3 regions of the Lysinibacillus sp. CNPSo 3705 genome follow, and region 3 is predicted to be linked to each of the others. Evidence: riboswitches for the same ligand, from Rfam matches in the RefSeq annotation. Region 3 holds a riboswitch; each other region holds the start of a gene.
What was found. A riboswitch is a leader RNA that binds a small molecule or an ion and turns the genes downstream of it on or off. The one in region 3 is predicted to bind S-adenosylmethionine.
Positions count from the first base shown of each region.

Region 1: another riboswitch for S-adenosylmethionine. It lies ahead of PVA17_RS02045 (cyclase family protein); the one in region 3 lies ahead of PVA17_RS17090 (MetQ/NlpA family ABC transporter substrate-binding protein).
Region 2: another riboswitch for S-adenosylmethionine. It lies ahead of metA (homoserine O-acetyltransferase MetA); the one in region 3 lies ahead of PVA17_RS17090 (MetQ/NlpA family ABC transporter substrate-binding protein).

Region 1 covers NZ_JAQZSD010000003.1:81,297-86,829, forward strand. Annotated here, with positions in the region: gene PVA17_RS02030 (DUF2225 domain-containing protein) at 1-198, opposite strand, end outside; gene PVA17_RS02035 (Cof-type HAD-IIB family hydrolase) at 763-1,536, shown strand; gene PVA17_RS02040 (DedA family protein) at 1,722-2,318, shown strand; gene PVA17_RS02045 (cyclase family protein) at 2,416-3,153, opposite strand; SAM riboswitch class I at 3,248-3,356, opposite strand; gene PVA17_RS02050 (YuzC family spore coat inner layer protein) at 3,505-3,915, opposite strand; gene PVA17_RS02055 (MFS transporter) at 4,123-5,307, opposite strand; gene PVA17_RS02060 (winged helix-turn-helix transcriptional regulator) at 5,418-5,533, shown strand, end outside.
Region 2 covers NZ_JAQZSD010000004.1:63,622-69,154, forward strand. Annotated here, with positions in the region: gene PVA17_RS02625 (TrmB family transcriptional regulator) at 101-883, shown strand; gene PVA17_RS02630 (nucleotide excision repair endonuclease) at 957-1,328, opposite strand; SAM riboswitch class I at 1,524-1,634, shown strand; gene metA (homoserine O-acetyltransferase MetA) at 1,774-2,709, shown strand; gene PVA17_RS02640 (catalase-related domain-containing protein) at 3,111-3,242, shown strand; gene PVA17_RS02645 (alpha/beta fold hydrolase) at 3,618-4,457, shown strand; gene PVA17_RS02650 (carboxymuconolactone decarboxylase family protein) at 4,665-5,381, shown strand; gene PVA17_RS02655 (CoA transferase subunit A) at 5,392-5,533, shown strand, end outside.
Region 3 covers NZ_JAQZSD010000043.1:26,357-31,889, reverse strand. Annotated here, with positions in the region: gene PVA17_RS17105 (alpha-hydroxy acid oxidase) at 1-950, opposite strand, end outside; gene PVA17_RS17100 (methionine ABC transporter permease) at 964-1,635, opposite strand; gene PVA17_RS17095 (methionine ABC transporter ATP-binding protein) at 1,628-2,653, opposite strand; gene PVA17_RS17090 (MetQ/NlpA family ABC transporter substrate-binding protein) at 2,749-3,582, opposite strand; SAM riboswitch class I at 3,669-3,773, opposite strand; gene PVA17_RS17085 (pyridoxal phosphate-dependent aminotransferase) at 3,950-5,119, opposite strand; gene PVA17_RS17080 (PhzF family phenazine biosynthesis protein) at 5,250-5,533, shown strand, end outside.

The DNA of each region.
Region 1 (5,533 bases), on a different contig from region 3:
TTTGTGGAAAGCATAGCCACAATGTGGACAAACGGCAACTTCATACAATAACGGGTTTAAACCTTCGTAAACTGGCATGAAGTCTGTTTGCTCTTCGATAACTTTATAACGATTAGGGCGGACTTTATATGTGGTAAAATGCTTTTTGCAAAACTTGCAATCCACACTACTTTCATAGTAGTAAATGTTAAATGCCATAAGAATCAACTCCTTTACATTCAGATGATTATTATTTCTTTTGTTCTATTTATATGGTGGATGGTATCGTTCAATGTATTTAATTTAGCTAACTCTATTTTAACAATTCTATGCTCTTTGGTATACTCCTTTAGAATTATTGAAATAAAAATGTTCATTACTTTCTTAGTTATTTGAAATTTCGATATGTACCCGTAATAGTGTTTATCGGTGTAGTTGGTGTAAGTTATACGGTTGGCTTAGCTTGTCATAAAACGTACAAATGTTTGATTAACTACTAATTTTTTTAATCTAGTTGCTGTGTAGATAATAATGCCTATTTGGATAGTTCTTCATGTAAAATGACAAGTATATTGATTAGGGAAATATAGGATTTTATTAAGTGACAAAGCGGAGTCACCTAGGCACTCGTCTGTAGTGGAAAATGACATTTAAATGAAGGTAATCGGAGTGGGGTTGGGCGATTTCTTGGAGATTATCGTCACAGGTATTACCCCAAATTGGGTCATGTTATAGTGAGGTTCCCTGATCGATATACTTAATAAAATCAGCAAGGAGAGAACGATGGATTATAAAATTGTATTCTTTGACGTAGATGGAACGCTTGTAAATTATGAAGATGGTCGTATTGAAGAAAGCACAATGATCGCTATTGAGCAATTAAAAAATAATGGAATTCATATTGTGGCTGCTACAGGAAGACCTTTATCAATGTGCCAAGGTTTAAGAAGCATAGGTATAGATACGTTTATTACCGCTAATGGTGCCTATGTTAAGCATCAAGATCTAGTAATACATAAAATTCCTATTGCCAAGGAAATTGTCCACGCAGTTAAGGCTTTTGCTGAAAACAATAAACAAAGTCTTTCGTTTTTTACAGAACAATTATCGATGAATAACGTCCAAGAACAAGAGACATTAAAAGCCATGCAAGAAACATTATCATTGCAAGAATTTCCCGTTATTAATGAAGATATTTTAACGCAAGAGGTTTACTTAATGTGTTTGTATGGCAACGAGGAAATTGAGAAAAGGTATACTTTAAAATTCCCGCATTTATTATTTAAGAGGTGGCACCCTTACATTACAAATGTATTGCAACATGATGTTTCCAAATCAATTGCTGTGCAGGCTGTACTAGATTATTTTGACTTGAGTCCTGAGGAAGCACTTGCTTTTGGTGATGGAGATAATGATATCGACATGCTAGAGCAGGTTGGCTTTGGTATTGCAATGGGCAACGGTAGTGAAGCATTAAAAAGTGTCGCTAATTATGTAACGAAAAAATCAACAGAAGATGGTATTCATTATGCTCTACGTAAGCTGCAAATAATTTAATTATTTGAAAGTAAAATATGAATCAACCAGTCACTAAGAAAAAACTATATTTTTTTACGATACAACATGGATGAATGTTTTCATGGAGAAAATGTATTTAATCCATAATACTCATAATGTTGTCTCCTTTGAGTTATTATAAAGCTAACTATTAAAAATCATTACGCTTTAGATGGGGTGGATTTATGGCGCATCACGTACAATCTCTTATTGAACATTATGGATATTTTGGCATTATTCTTATCCTAATTGGGGGAATTGTCGGTCTGCCACTTCCTGATGAAATATTTTTGACATATGTAGGGTATAGCGTATATCGTGAAACTCTTGCACATATTCCAGCTTTAATCAGCGCTATGATAGGCGCGGCAGGGGGAATTACCCTGAGCTACTATATAGGCTATAAATTCGGGCTACCTTTATTACGAAAATACGGTTCGAAAGTCCATATTACAGAACAGAAAATTGATTTTACTAGAAAATTATTTGAAAAAATTGGACCAATATTATTATTAATAGGGTATTTTATCCCTGGAGTTCGTCATCTTACTGCATATATTGCAGCTATTAATAATTATCCTTATAAAAAATTTGCTTTCTTTGCTTATATGGGAGCAGCTTTATGGACATTTACTTTTATCACTTTAGGGAAGATACTTGGAGAGAAATGGCATTATGTTGAGCTATATTTATCCCGTTACAGTATTTATGTTATAGTATTGTTCATCATCATTATGTTCATCATTTATGTTGTTTTCAAAAGAAAGAATGCATCTAAATAAATTCAATAGTACAGAGCCGATTCCGGACTTAATTATGCGGATGATAATGGATGAAAGGTCTAATTCAATATTTATTGAATCAGACCTTTTTGCTATATTACGGTAATATTGCAAAGGAACGGACAGGGAATCCAGATGCTTTTTCAGGCTTTGGCACGATATTGAATATAGCAGCGCCCTTTGGAGGTAGCTTATCTAAATTTGTCATAAGCTCAATTTGATAAGTATCTTGCTCTAGCACAAAATATTCGCCGTCTAATTTTCCATTTCTACGGAAATCTGCTGCTGAATCTGTATCAAAAGTTTCGTGGCCAATAGCTCTTACTTGTCGTTCGTTGAATAAAAATTGTAATGCTTCTAATCCCCAGCCAGGAATATGATTATTGCCATCAGCGTCTTTGTTGCTGAAAGATTCTTTATCTGGCCAACGTTTACTCCAATCGGTACGGAACGCAACAAAGGTACCGGCTTCAATTTCCCCATGTTCAGCTTCAAAGTCAAGAATATCTTGAATACTTAACGTGTAGTCGTTATTTACTGCGGCTTCCTTCGATTTATCAATAACGATGAGTGGTAGTACTAGTTCTTTTAGCTCCAATTCCTCTAGATAGCGTGTATCTCGTACAAAATGGATAGGTGGGTCGATATGTGTTCCGTATTGCCCTGGGAAAGTGAATTGCTGTGCAAAGAAGCCATCCTCATGTGAAAATAATGTTTCAAATTTAGCATCAGCAAACATAAAGAAATGTGGAGAATTTGGACCAAATGTATGCGTTAAGTCTACCCATTTTTTTGATTTCAATAGTTGAATTGCTTGTAAAAGTTCGTTTGTCATAATAGTTCCCTGCTTTCTTTTAATTAGAATGGAAAAATAAAAAAGAGCCCTCCTTGAAGAAGAGGACTCTTGTGCAAAGCAACTAAAGTAAGTCTTCTCATCTTTCAAGGCAGAATTTTGCCAATTGGAATTAGCACCATACCTCTATAGGGCTGGTTGCTGAGACTTCATAGGGCCAATCCCTCCGTCTCTCTTGATAAGAAAAAATGCGATATAAGAATTTTCAGAAATAATGTGTACAAACACTTTAGCATATTTTTTTATAGTTTACAAGCTTGATAGGGATACAAGGTTAAAATTCATAAAGATGCTAAAGGTAAAAAAAGAGGCCCTCTTCAAAGGGCCAACTCTTCACCAACCTAAAATTAGTGTTAGCTTACAACAGCTACTTTCCGTAAATGTTATACGAAATCCATCTGGTGTATAGGTAGTATCGAATTTTACAGTAATGCCTGTTGAAGCAATTAACTTTTCAACTTCTGTTTTATTTGATTGTTGTGCTGCGTTCATAAGATCATGTGCAAATTGCTCAGATTCATCAATTTTATCCGTAAGTAATTGTGCTTGCTGCATAATAACCTTAATCCGATTCGCGGAAGTCTTTAATTTCTTTGTATTGACGATTGGAAATGGACTTCTATTCATTGGGGGTGTCGGCATTGCTAGATGATGGGAAGGGTGTTGATTTGTTGGTTGATTTGCCATTACCCATGCCGGATAGTAATGAGGATAGACAAAAAACGGATAAGGATTGTAATACAACTAAATTCCTCCTATCCTATAGCTGATACAGTATCTTATGTACAATATAGACTTTCTGTGTTAACAGCTGATGCTTTCAAGCCCTTTTGGGAATTGGTTCACGGCATTAGAATTTTTTAAGGCTTATTTCGACGATACGTTCCTTAACAAAAAGGAAGCCTTGTGTATGGTTAAGGCTTCCTTTCGTTATTGTTATTCTAGGGAAATCTATTGTTTATTTCTATCGAAGTGTAACGTTAGGAAGGTAGTAACTGCAGCAATCATCACCATTACGAATCCATATATAGGGGTATGAGCTAATGATTGGAGGTTAACAATCATTCCTCCAATGTATGATCCTAGAAAAATACCAATGTTAAAGGCCGAAATATTTAATGCTGAAGCCATTGAAATAGCCGATGGTGTATATTTTTCTGAAAGCTGAACGGCATAAAGCTGTAATCCTGGTACATTCATAAACATAAATAGCCCCATCATAAAGACCATTATTAATCCTATGATGGATGATTCTAAAAAGAAGTTGATGCCGAGTAGTGCTATTGCTAATCCTATAAAGATCATAAAGATAGAGCGTAAAGGGTTATTATTCGCAAAATGACCACCTAATGTATTACCAATGGCAACACAAATACCGTATACAACTAAGATCACGACAATTGCCTTTGGTGAGTAGCCCATATACTGCTCTAAAATAGGAGAAACATAGGTGTATACGACGAATGCGCCACCATACCCAATTGCAGTAATAAAGAGGATTAATAACATTCGAATATTCCCTAAAACTTTACCAATATCTAAAATCGATATTGGATTACCTTTCGATAAGTGACTTGGCACAAGCAGGGCATTACTAATTAATCCAATAATACCTATGATAACTATGAAAATAAACGACATTCGCCAATCAGTTACTTGTCCAATAAAAGTTCCTAGTGGGACACCAGTCACAGTTGCTAATGTTAGTCCTGTAAACATAAAAGCTATTGCACTTGCTCGTTTATTTGGTGCTACAACATCTGCAGCTATCACAGAGGCAATGGACATAAACACGCCATGTGCCAATGCTGAAATAACACGCCCAGTTAGTAGTAATGAAAATGAGGGTGCTAAGGCTGCAAGTAAATTACCGATAATAAACAGCGCCATAACGAGCAGTAACACATTTTTGCGACTAAGGCGCGATGTTAATGCTGTTAAAAGCGGTGCACCAATCGTTACACCTAGTGCATATATGGATACGGTTAAACCTGCAGTACTTAATGTTATATTAAAATCTTTTGTAATTAATGGTAGCAGTCCGATGCTTATAAATTCTGTAGAGCCGATACCAAATGCACTGATGGCAAGTGCAAGCAATGTGAATTTAGCATTTGGCGCTTTTGTAGCTTTCATTCTATTACTATCTCCTTTGATTTTTTGTATAGTGTATAGTAATATTCATACATGCCAGAAAGTTACGTAGGGTACTTTTAGTTACTTTTGAATATTACAGGAGGTTTACAATGAAAAAAGTTTATAATATTGGTGTCGAAGCCACTCTTGAAGTAATTGGGGGTAAATGGAAACCTATTATTCTTTGTCATCTTAACCACCATGGTCAGATTCGTACGAATGAATT
Region 2 (5,533 bases), on a different contig from region 3:
TACTGAAATAGTAACTAAATTTCACTTTGCTGTAAAGAATTATTTTTTATTGGCTTATCTTCATAGCCTTAACTTATAATAAAGGAAATGGAGGGATCGAATGGTTGAATTAATCGCGCAATTAAAAGAACTAGGATTCACAGAATATGAAGCGAAGGCCTATATTGCACTCGTACAAAATAGTCATGTTAGTGCCTATCAAGTAAGTAAAAACTCCGGTATCCCTCGTGCAAGAATATACGACATACTTGATGTACTTGTTGAAAAAGGGTTAGTACTGAAAGAAGAAACGGCAGATCAAACGATATACTCTTCCATTCCCGTCGCTGTGTTTTTACAGCAAATTCAGCAACGTTGGCAATCGAATTTCACATCGATTAGTGATCAATTAGAAAAATTAGAAGTAAAAGAGCAGGAAGCGGAGCATAAAGTTGTCACGATAAAAGGAAAAGAGGCAATCGTCAATTATTGTCAGTCATTATTAAAAAAAGCGGAGAAAAAAGTCATATTATCGATGTGGGAAGATATGTATGGGGAATTACGAGAAGCTATACAAGAGGTCCCACAGCATATTCCGATTCATGGTATTACATTAAATGTGGATGAAAATGTTTCACCCTTAGATCAGCATCGAACTACACAATATACGAGAAAAACTTCTACGCCACATTGGTTTATTTTGTCTGTAGATGGTCAAGAGATGATTTATGGTCACTCTCCGGCAAAACACGAAACGGCTTTTATTACCAATGATCCTGTTCATATTTATTTATTAGAGGATTATATATGGCATGACGTGCTTATTAATCGCCTTTTAAAGCGCGATGATACGGAGCTTGAGGAATGGATTACGAAAGAACGTAAAGCATTTTTCTTAGAATGAAAGTATTGAAAAAGAATCTGCAAGCCGTCATGTACATTACATAAGGCGAGCAGATTCTTTTTTTCGTTAAATATTAATAAAATACTTTATCAACATTGTATTTAGCGCGGAATGAATTGATCGCGTACGTTTCATAAATTTCACGTTCCATTGGATCTTCCACTTCATACACTTCAATTTTGAAAATTTCATCACGATGATTTTTCATCGGTGACACATTGTCCTCAAAATGCTTTTTAATACGTTGACGAATTTTACGTGCTTTACCTACAAATAAAAGTTCGTTCTCTTCATTGTAGAATAAGAAAATACCACCGTTTTCACGAGTGATTTTATGGAAGTCGATAAAACCATGGTATGGTGTGATTGGTACATCTCCTGGCTTTAAATCTTGTTCGCGTTGGCGAATTACTAAATCTGGTTTTGGAAAATCAATTTTAATCAAACTATTCACGTTCCTCTCTGTTACTAAAGGTATATGTTAACATAAGTACAGCATGTTTACCATCAAATAATGAATGTCAACATTCAAGTTTAGTGTTAAACAAATGACATCATGACATGCATGGTTAATAACAAAATATTCTATGTATTATTGATATTCTTAATTGTTCATGTTACAATTCTTTTTAATTAAATATTCTTATCATGAGAAGTTGAGGGATTTGGCCCGATGACGCTTCAGCAACCTCTAACGAAAGTTAGAAAGGTGCTAATTCCAGCAAAGGATTTTTCCTTTGAGAGATAAGAGTGGACGTGGAAAAATCCTTCTCATTCTATCTCATATGGAATGAGGGGGATTTTTTAATTTTTCATCATTTGATATTTGAGCTTTGCGCAGGGCCCGTGCATTGATGTTACAAAAGAAATAAAAGAGAGGGGAATGCAAGATGCCAATTAATATTCCGAAAAACTTACCAGCTGGAGAACATTTACGTGAGGAAAAAATCTTCGTTATGGAAGAGGACAGAGCGAAGACGCAACAAATTCGTCCGTTAAATATATTAATTTTGAACTTAATGCCAGAAAAAGAAAAAACAGAGCTGCAATTACTTCGTTTATTGGGGAATACACCGTTACAAGTAAATATTACATTTTTAAATACAGCTACGCATGAATCGAAAAATGTCAGTAAATCACATTTACAGTTATTTTACACGACCTTCAATCAAATCCGTCATCGCCGTTATGATGGTATGATCATTACAGGTGCACCAGTAGAAAAAATGGAATTTGAAGAAGTGAACTACTGGCAGGAAATTTCAGAAATTATGGATTGGTCTAAGACAAACGTAACATCGATTTTACATATATGTTGGGGTGCACAGGCGGCGTTATACCATCATTACGGTATCGGTAAAATTGGACTTCCTGCTAAATGCTCAGGTGTATATTCTCATGTCATTACGGATTTAACAGTGGATTTAGTACGTGGCTTTAGTGATTCATTTACGGCACCACATTCACGATATACATCCGTATCAATTGATGAAGTACTTAGCCATCCTGATTTACGATTACTCTCTTATTCTGAAGATGCTGGTGTTTTTATTGTGCAATCTAAGGATAATAAAAACATTATGATTACGGGCCATCTTGAATATGATGCAACGACTTTAGCTGATGAGTATAGTCGAGATGTTGCGAAAGGATTAGATATTGAGGTACCAGTGAATTACTTCCCACATGATAATCCTGCAAATGAACCGATTAATACGTGGCGTGCCCACACACATTTATTATTCTCAAATTGGTTGAACTACTACGTTTACCAAGAAACACCATATGAATGGGATTTCGTCGATCAAATTGAATATCATATTTAATGCCATTTAATAGCAATAAAAAATGATGACCTTGATAGGAGAAGGTCATCATTTTTTAACTATCTATTATGCTAGATACTTTAATCACCGGGGAGTCCCCTAGTCTCCATTTCATGGAATCAAATGATTTCACAGAGTGTCAAAACCCTTGATATAGGGTTTTGGCACTTTTTTAATTTCATCCAATTTCACCGGTTTTCATTCAAATCTAGTCATTTCTAGTCAAAACTAAGTCAAAAACTTAACCTTCTTATAGTGTAAACAAAATGCCGTATGGTTTCCTTGTTTATTAGTTTGATGGATGGTGAAAAAAGTGGATAAATGGATGGTGATAGAATCCTAAGACCTATTATAATAAAAGTGTTTTTATTGTAATAGGACTTATATAGGTTGAAAGATAATTGCAACAACGTCTATTTGATAATACTGCTGCGGATATGGCATCTGTTGAAGAGTTCATCAAACGTCGTCATATCCTTCACTGCTATTTAGCTGACCCAGCATATGGTGAAGGATTTTTTGAAGCAGGATGAACAACAATCGGGCGCAATTCTTGAAGATGAATTGTGCCTTTTTCAGCAATAGGGCCATATTCTTAAATAACCAATTAGACTTTATACCAAAGATATTATGAATAAATGTACTTAAGCTAACGATGCAGATTTAATAAAGACTGATACATTTCAAATAAAATAAATATTTTTCTTTTCATTATGACCTTATCTTCGCCTTTTTAAATAGTGTATTGTATATTTTGGTAATTCGAGGGGTTAATTTTATTATATTTAAATAATTATTTTTGGGATAAAAAACCAATTATAGAAATTATGTAAATCTGAAAAAAGAAAAAAATTTGACTATTTTTTGTTTAGGGTGTAAAACTAGCTTTAACTTTTACATGGAGGATGATGGCAGTGAAGTACCAAACAATGAATATTAATGGCAGTGAATTACATTTTGCAGATTACCCAGGTGAGAAAGGTACTATTTTAGCGGTACATGGATTGACTGGGAATCATCTGCAAATGCATTATTATGCGGAGCTATTAAAAGGTGAATATCGTTTTATCTCAGTAGATTTAAAAGGCCGTGGCAATAGTGGACCTGCTTCAGAAAATACTGGAATAGAGTTACATACTCAGGATATTTTAGCCTTGATTGATACATTGAATATTAATCAACCAATTTTAATGGGTTATTCAATGGGGGCGTTTATTATGGCGAATGTTGCTAGTAAACGCAGTGATGTCAAAGGGGTTATATTGCTTGATGGAGCTGCAACTTGTACAGATCACCAACGTCAAATCGTCGAGCCTTCACTTGGACGTATTAGTAAGCAGTACGAAACAGCTGAATCTTACATCCAAGAAATTAAAGGGATTTATGGACGTCTTGGGGTCGAGTGGACTGAACATTTAGCGAATGTAGGAAACTATGAGATTGTGAAAAAAGGTGAGCATTGGGAAAATAAATCTAATGAAGAGGAAATACGTCAAGACTTCCAAAGTTTTTATGACTATAAACCTGAAAAAATCTTTAAAAATGTGGAATGCCCAATCCTTTTAATTCATTCAACTGGTGAAATTGGAGCTATGCCTGCATTATTTTTAGCTGAGTCTTATGCTGAAGCACTAAAAAACGCCAAAAATATCTGGAAGTATACATCTAACAGTAATCATTACACATTGGTTTTCGAAGAAAGAAAAGATGTTAACCCAGTGATTCAACGTTTTTTAGAGAGATTATAAAAAAATAGTTGCAAATTTTATAATTTTGTGTAAATAATAAATTAACCAAAATTAAGTGCCTATCGAGCAGTCGTAGAAAAATGACCTTTTTTTACTTTCCCTGCTTGACTGTTGGCTACACTTTTTCTAACGTACGGTAAAACCCGTGCTTTAGGGGAGGTGTGGCCTTTTTTAATTCAATTTTATACAAAAAAGGGGAGTTTCTAAATGGTAACAGGCTTAGAGTATTTCAAAAAAGTTTATGATGTTGTACCAGGATGGGTGCAGAAAATGCACGACAATCATCCTGAAATGCTAGATCATTATACAGCGCTTCGAGGTGCAGCAATGGCACCGGGAGTACTGTCTGTGAAAGAAAAAGACATACTGTTAGTCGGTATGAATGCGGCAAGATATTATGCACGTAGTATGGTGTACCACACGAAAGGAGCTATAGATGGTGGTGCCACACTAGAAGAATTAATTGAATACTTACTTGTAGCATTTAACTACGGTGGAGAAAAAGCGCTACAAATTGGCTTGCAGTCATTTGAATATGCCTTAGAGTTAATGAATACTGATGTTGATAAAATTTCACATGAAGCGTCAATATTCGATATTGTGAAGTACTACAGTACATTTGCTTCGACAGAGAAAAGTAAAGCATATTTTGAAAAATTACTTTCTCTTTTGGTAGCAAAAGATGAAAACGCTTTAAAGACGGAGTTACTTAACGGTAATGTAGTGTCCACACAAATGAAATATATCCTTATGACAGGAATTTATACAACAGTTTTAAAAAATAAAGAAACAGATTATTGGGCTAAAAAATCGCGAGAAGTAGGTGTAGTGGAAGAGAAACTAGCAGAGCTTGGCTATATTTGCTTACTAACAGCAGGTATTCCTGCTTGGTTTGAAATAAGTGACGCCCTGATTAAAAAATAACGGAGTGAGTATGATGAAAATTTATGAATCTGTAGAGCATGCATTATCATGCGTAGAAAGCGGACAAACAATTATGGTTGGTGGATTTGGTTTAGTTGGTGGTCCATTAACTTTAATTGATGCCCTTGTTGAACTAGACGTAAATAATTTAA
Region 3 (5,533 bases):
GCATCCATACCCCGATACACACCGCTATCTAAAATAACAGGAATTCGTCCTTTTACAGCTTTCGCAATATCAGGAAGGGCATCTAGTGAACCAATTACGCCATCCAATTGGCGACCACCGTGGTTTGATACGATAATACCGTCAATGCCATTTTCAATAGCTAGTTTTGCGTCTTCAGGATGTAAGACTCCCTTCAGTAAAATAGGGAGATTAGAACGGCGCTTTAATTCACGTACATTGTCCCAATTTAATGTTGGATGGAATATATTTTGCAATACGCCTTGTATATATGACTCGAATGAATCATCTGGTAAGGAAGCAGTAAAAACAGGATCATTCATATAGTTTCCTCGTGCATACCCAAGCTTTAATGGTGAAAATTGATTACGAACATCCTCTTCACGCCAGCCAAGCATGACTGTATCTACAGTTAAAACGATAGCCTCAAAACCAGCTGCCTCGGCTCGAGCGGCCATGCTATAGGCAATTTCCTCATTTGTTGACCAATATAATTGAAACCATTTAGTAGCAGTGGGAGCTGTTTGTGCCACATCCTCGAGTGCATAGCTTGAAACTGTGCTTTGAATATAAGGGATTTTTAATTGATCAGCTGCACGTGCAACGGCTAGCTCTCCTTCGTCATGCGCCATTTTGTTCATGCCAACAGGGGCAAACAAGAACGGAGTTGGATATATTTTTCCGAACAGTTCAATCGATGTATCAATACTTGAAACATCTTGTAAAAAGCGTGGAATGATAGAGTATTTTTCAAAGGCTGTACGGTTATTCCTTAATGTTTGCTCGCCGCCAGCGCCTGAACGGATGTAACCAAATGGACCAGCTTCTAATTTTTCTGCAACTGCCTTTTCTAAATCTGTAAAGCAAATAGGGAAGGGGGCTTGTGCATTAATATTTTTTAACAGTAGATCGCTATGTGTTGTCTTTGTCATCATAAACCTCCTACTAATCTTTCTTTAACTTCGCAGCAAAGCGATTACCTAGTGATTGAATACTCTGCACGAGGATGATTAAGATAAACACTGTCGCATACATCACGTCAACCTCATAGCGTAAATGGCCGTAACGGTATGCGAGATCACCTAGACCACCAGCACCAACCATTCCCGCCATTGCTGTTGCTCCTATAAGACCGATTGTGGCAATCGTTAAACCTAAAATAATGGATGGGCGAGCCTCACGTAATAAGACGTTCCAAATAATATGGCGGCGTTTAATACCCATTGCTGTATAAGCTTCCACAACACCTGGATCTACTTCTAAAAGTGCTGTTTCCATAAGTCGCGCAATATAGGGCGCTGTATAAACAACAAGCGGCACAATAACACCTTTTACACCAATAGTTGTGCCGACGATTAGCTTCGTGAACGGTAAAATGAAAAATAGTAAAATAATGAACGGTACAGAGCGAATAATATTAATAAATAAATTGAAAAATTGGTAGAGAAATTTATTTTCAAACGATTGCCCCGGGCGAGTTAAAACGATTAAAAGCCCCAAAGGAATGCCAATTAAAATAGAAAAGAATAATGAAATCCCAACCATTTGGAAGGTTTCGAGAATGGATTTCCCAATAACATCTGACCAATCTGCAAAGAAGCTTTGAATGCTAGTCATGTAATTCGCCTCCTAATACCTCAATGCTTACCCCGTTTTCTGTAAAATACTTAAGTGCTTTTTCTACGATATGTGCTTCACCGTGTAGATGCACGACAATGTTACCGACAATGCCATTTTTTAATTCTATGATATTGGCTGATAAAATATTTGGTTGCACATCATAAACTTTACTCACTTCTGCTAGTAATGGTTTCCCCGTACTTTCTCCAAGGAATGTTAAACGAATAACACTTCCCGAAACATTTAATTGTTTGATAAGAGAAGGGGATAAATTACGTTGAGAAATGGTATTTAAAAATTTTCGTGTTGTTGGATGCTGGGGCTTCGAAAATAGTTCTATAGCAGAGCTATATTCCACAACTGCCCCTGATTCAAGAACGGATACAGCATCGCAAATTTTTTGAATAACATTCATTTCATGTGTAATAAGTAAAATCGTGATGCCTAGCTCACGATTAATTTTCAGGAGAAGCTCAAGAATGGCGTCCGTTGTTTCGGGGTCGAGTGCACTTGTCGCTTCATCACTAAGCAAAATCTCAGGCTCTTGGGCAAGGGCACGTGCAATAGCGACACGTTGCTTTTGACCACCTGAAAGCTGGCTAGGATAGCTATCTAATTTCTCCGTTAGGCCAACAATTTCTGCATATTTTGCAACGCGTTTTTTTACTTCAGAGTCGTTATAGCCAAGAAGCTTTAATGGTATCGAGATATTGTTATAAACAGTCGCTGTTTTTAAAAGGTTAAAATGCTGGAAGATCATCCCGATTTTTTGCCGAGTTTTGCGAAGGTCGTTTAGAGAAAGGGAAGTAATATCGACATGATCGATGAATACTTTTCCTGTTGTCGGACGTTCTAATAAATTCACACAGCGAATAAGGGTACTCTTTCCTGCACCACTGTAGCCAATAACCCCATGGATTTCACCTTTTTTGACATGCAGGTTAATACCATCTACTGCTTTGACGATACCATTTTTAGTTTTAAATTCTTTTGTTATATTTTCTAGTTGAATCATACGGTGATATCTCCTTTCTAAGTCCCTCTATAAAGCAAGAATCTGCTAGCTTTCCTGTAGGAGTCTCGCAGATTCTTGCTATACTTAATCGTCACTTACCAGCTTGGAATTACAGAGCCTTGGAATTTTTCTTCAATAAATTTGCGTACCTCATCAGATTGATAAGCTTCAACAAATTTTTTGATCGTTGGGTCATCTTTGTTTTCTGCACGCACCACAATGTAGTTCACATATGGAGAGTCTGTAGATTCTAAAAGAATGGAGTCTTTTTTAGGATTAATGCCAGCATCAAGAGCGAAGTTTGTATTAATGGCAGCTACATCTACTTCACTAAGCTGTTTAGGAATTTGTGCAGCCTCTAATTCAATGAATTTCAAATTCTTTTTGTTTTCTTCCACATCGCGAATAGATGCTGTTAAGTCTGCACCGTCTTTTAATTTAATGATGCCTGCCTCTTGAAGGACAAATAGAGCACGAGCCCCGTTCGTTGGATCATTCGGTAATCCGAATGTAGCACCACCTGGAACGTCATTCAATGATTTATATTTCTCAGAGTATATGCCCATAGGAGTTAAAATTGTTTTTCCTACTGGCACTAAATCTGTTTTGTGATCTTTGTTAAATGCATCGAGGAAAGGCTGGTGTTGATAGCTGTTTACATCAAGATCACCCTCGGCTAACGATGTATTTGGTAAAACATAATCAGAAAACGTTTTTAGTTCTACCTCTAAGCCATTTTCTTTGGCAACTTTTGCTGCAGCCTCTGCAATTTGTTCGTGTGGACCAGAAGTTACACCTACTACAATCTTATTTTCATTAATAGTCTTACTTTGACTATCCTTACTATTTTCTTTAGTACCACAGCCCACTAATGCTGCTACTAATGTAAGACTTGCTAAACCTAATAAAATCTTGTTTTTCTTTTTCATGAAACATACCTCCAAAGTTGTTTTATCGGTAATAAAAATAAAAAAACTCTCTTAAAAATTAAGAGAGGCTCATGAAAAATTGTCCTCTCTTATCTTTCAAACAATGATTGTTTGCTGGAATTAGCACCTTCCTTAAAAAAGGAGGTTGCCGAGCTTCATAGGGCCAGTCCCTCAGCTACTCTTGATAAGAGATTTATAATATTTTTTTGTAAATCCGATAGAACTAATATAAATTATAGGATTTAGTAAGTCAATTGAATTTTTGAAATTTTTTATTTTATTTTAATGTTTAGTCGCGAAAGAAGAGAGAGAAAAAACTGTCCCTATAGCAAGTCTGAGCTAATGGAACAGTTTTTGATTGAAATGTTCACGAGCTAAATAAGTTTAATTTTTCAATTCTGCTGATCGCTTCACGTAAGCGGTCTTCGCTAACAAGTAAACCAACCCGTACAAAGCCTTCACCATATTGACCGAAGCCATTGCCTGCAGCTACTGCGATATCAGCTTTGTCGAGCAATATATCGGCAAATTGTTCACTCGTAAAACCTAGTGGAACAGGGAGCCATGCAAAAAAAGAGCCTCTCGGTGCTGTTACTTGCCAACCAATTCGCTGAGCTTCTTCGATTAGGACGTTTCGTCGACGCTCATAAGTCGCTCTAAGCTTATCCGCACAACTTTGGGAAGCAGTAAGTGCAACTGCCGCAGCTTGTTGTACGGCAGGAAATTGACTACAAAATAGATGATCTTGAATAAGGTTAATGGCTGCGACAATGTCGGGGTTACCAACTGCGAAACCAATGCGCCAGCCTGCCATATTATACGTTTTGGATAATGTATACATTTCGATACCGACATCTTTAGCACCATCAGCTTGCAGGAAGCTGACAGGTTTATGGCCGTCAAATCCAATCGCTCCGTAGGCAAAATCATGTGCGACGATAATATTATGCTCTTTTGCAAAGCGTACTGTTTCCTCGAAAAATTCCAATGTTGCAGTACCGCCAGTTGGATTATTCGGGTAATTCAAGTACAGTAACTTCGCCTTTTCTTTTACTTCATCGGATAAAGCAGTATAGTCTGGCAGGAAATCATTTTCTGCGAAAAGAGGCATAACTTCAAAATTAACATCACCTAATACGACACCAGATAAGTAATCTGGATATCCAGGATCAGGTAATAGCATAGTGTCACCGGGGTTTAAAACAGCTAACGGTAGCTCAACAAGACCAATTTTCGTACCACCGAGAATAGCAACCTCTGTATCAGGGGCAATGTCCACATTGTATTCACGTTTGTAGAAGCTTGCTGCTGCTTGGCGTAATTCTGCTATGCCGCGAAATGGAGAGTATTGATGATTTTGAGGATTTTCTGCCGCCTCCTGTAATGCTTTAATAATGTGTGAAGGAGTGGGTTGATCTGGATTACCTTGACCAAGATTGATAACATCACGCCCTTCAGCAAGAGCAGCGTTTACTTTTTGCACAAGTGCTGCAAAAAATTGAGTTGGGAGTTGCTGTAGTTTTTTTGAGAATTCCATGCACGTCCACCTTTTTCAGAATATAATAATTATTGAAGATATGATGCACATAATATTACTTTTTTTAGTAATTGTCTAGAGTATTTTCAGATAACTAAAAATCAAAAGTGACGCAAATGAGGTGGGAAAATTGAACAAAGTCTCGTATTTTATCGTCAATGCTTTTACTACAGAGCTTTACAAGGGAAATCCCGCAGCAGTATGTTTACTTGATTCAACGATACCTGAGTCGACCATGCAAAAAATTGCTCAAGAGATCCCGGTACCAACAACAGCTTTTGTTCAAAGGAAGGATAATCATTTTTTTCTTAGATGGTTTACGCCTGCAAAGGAAATACCGATTTGTGGACACGGAACAATCGCTAGCGCTTTTTTACTTTGGAAACAAGGGATTGTACCTATCAATTCTTCGAT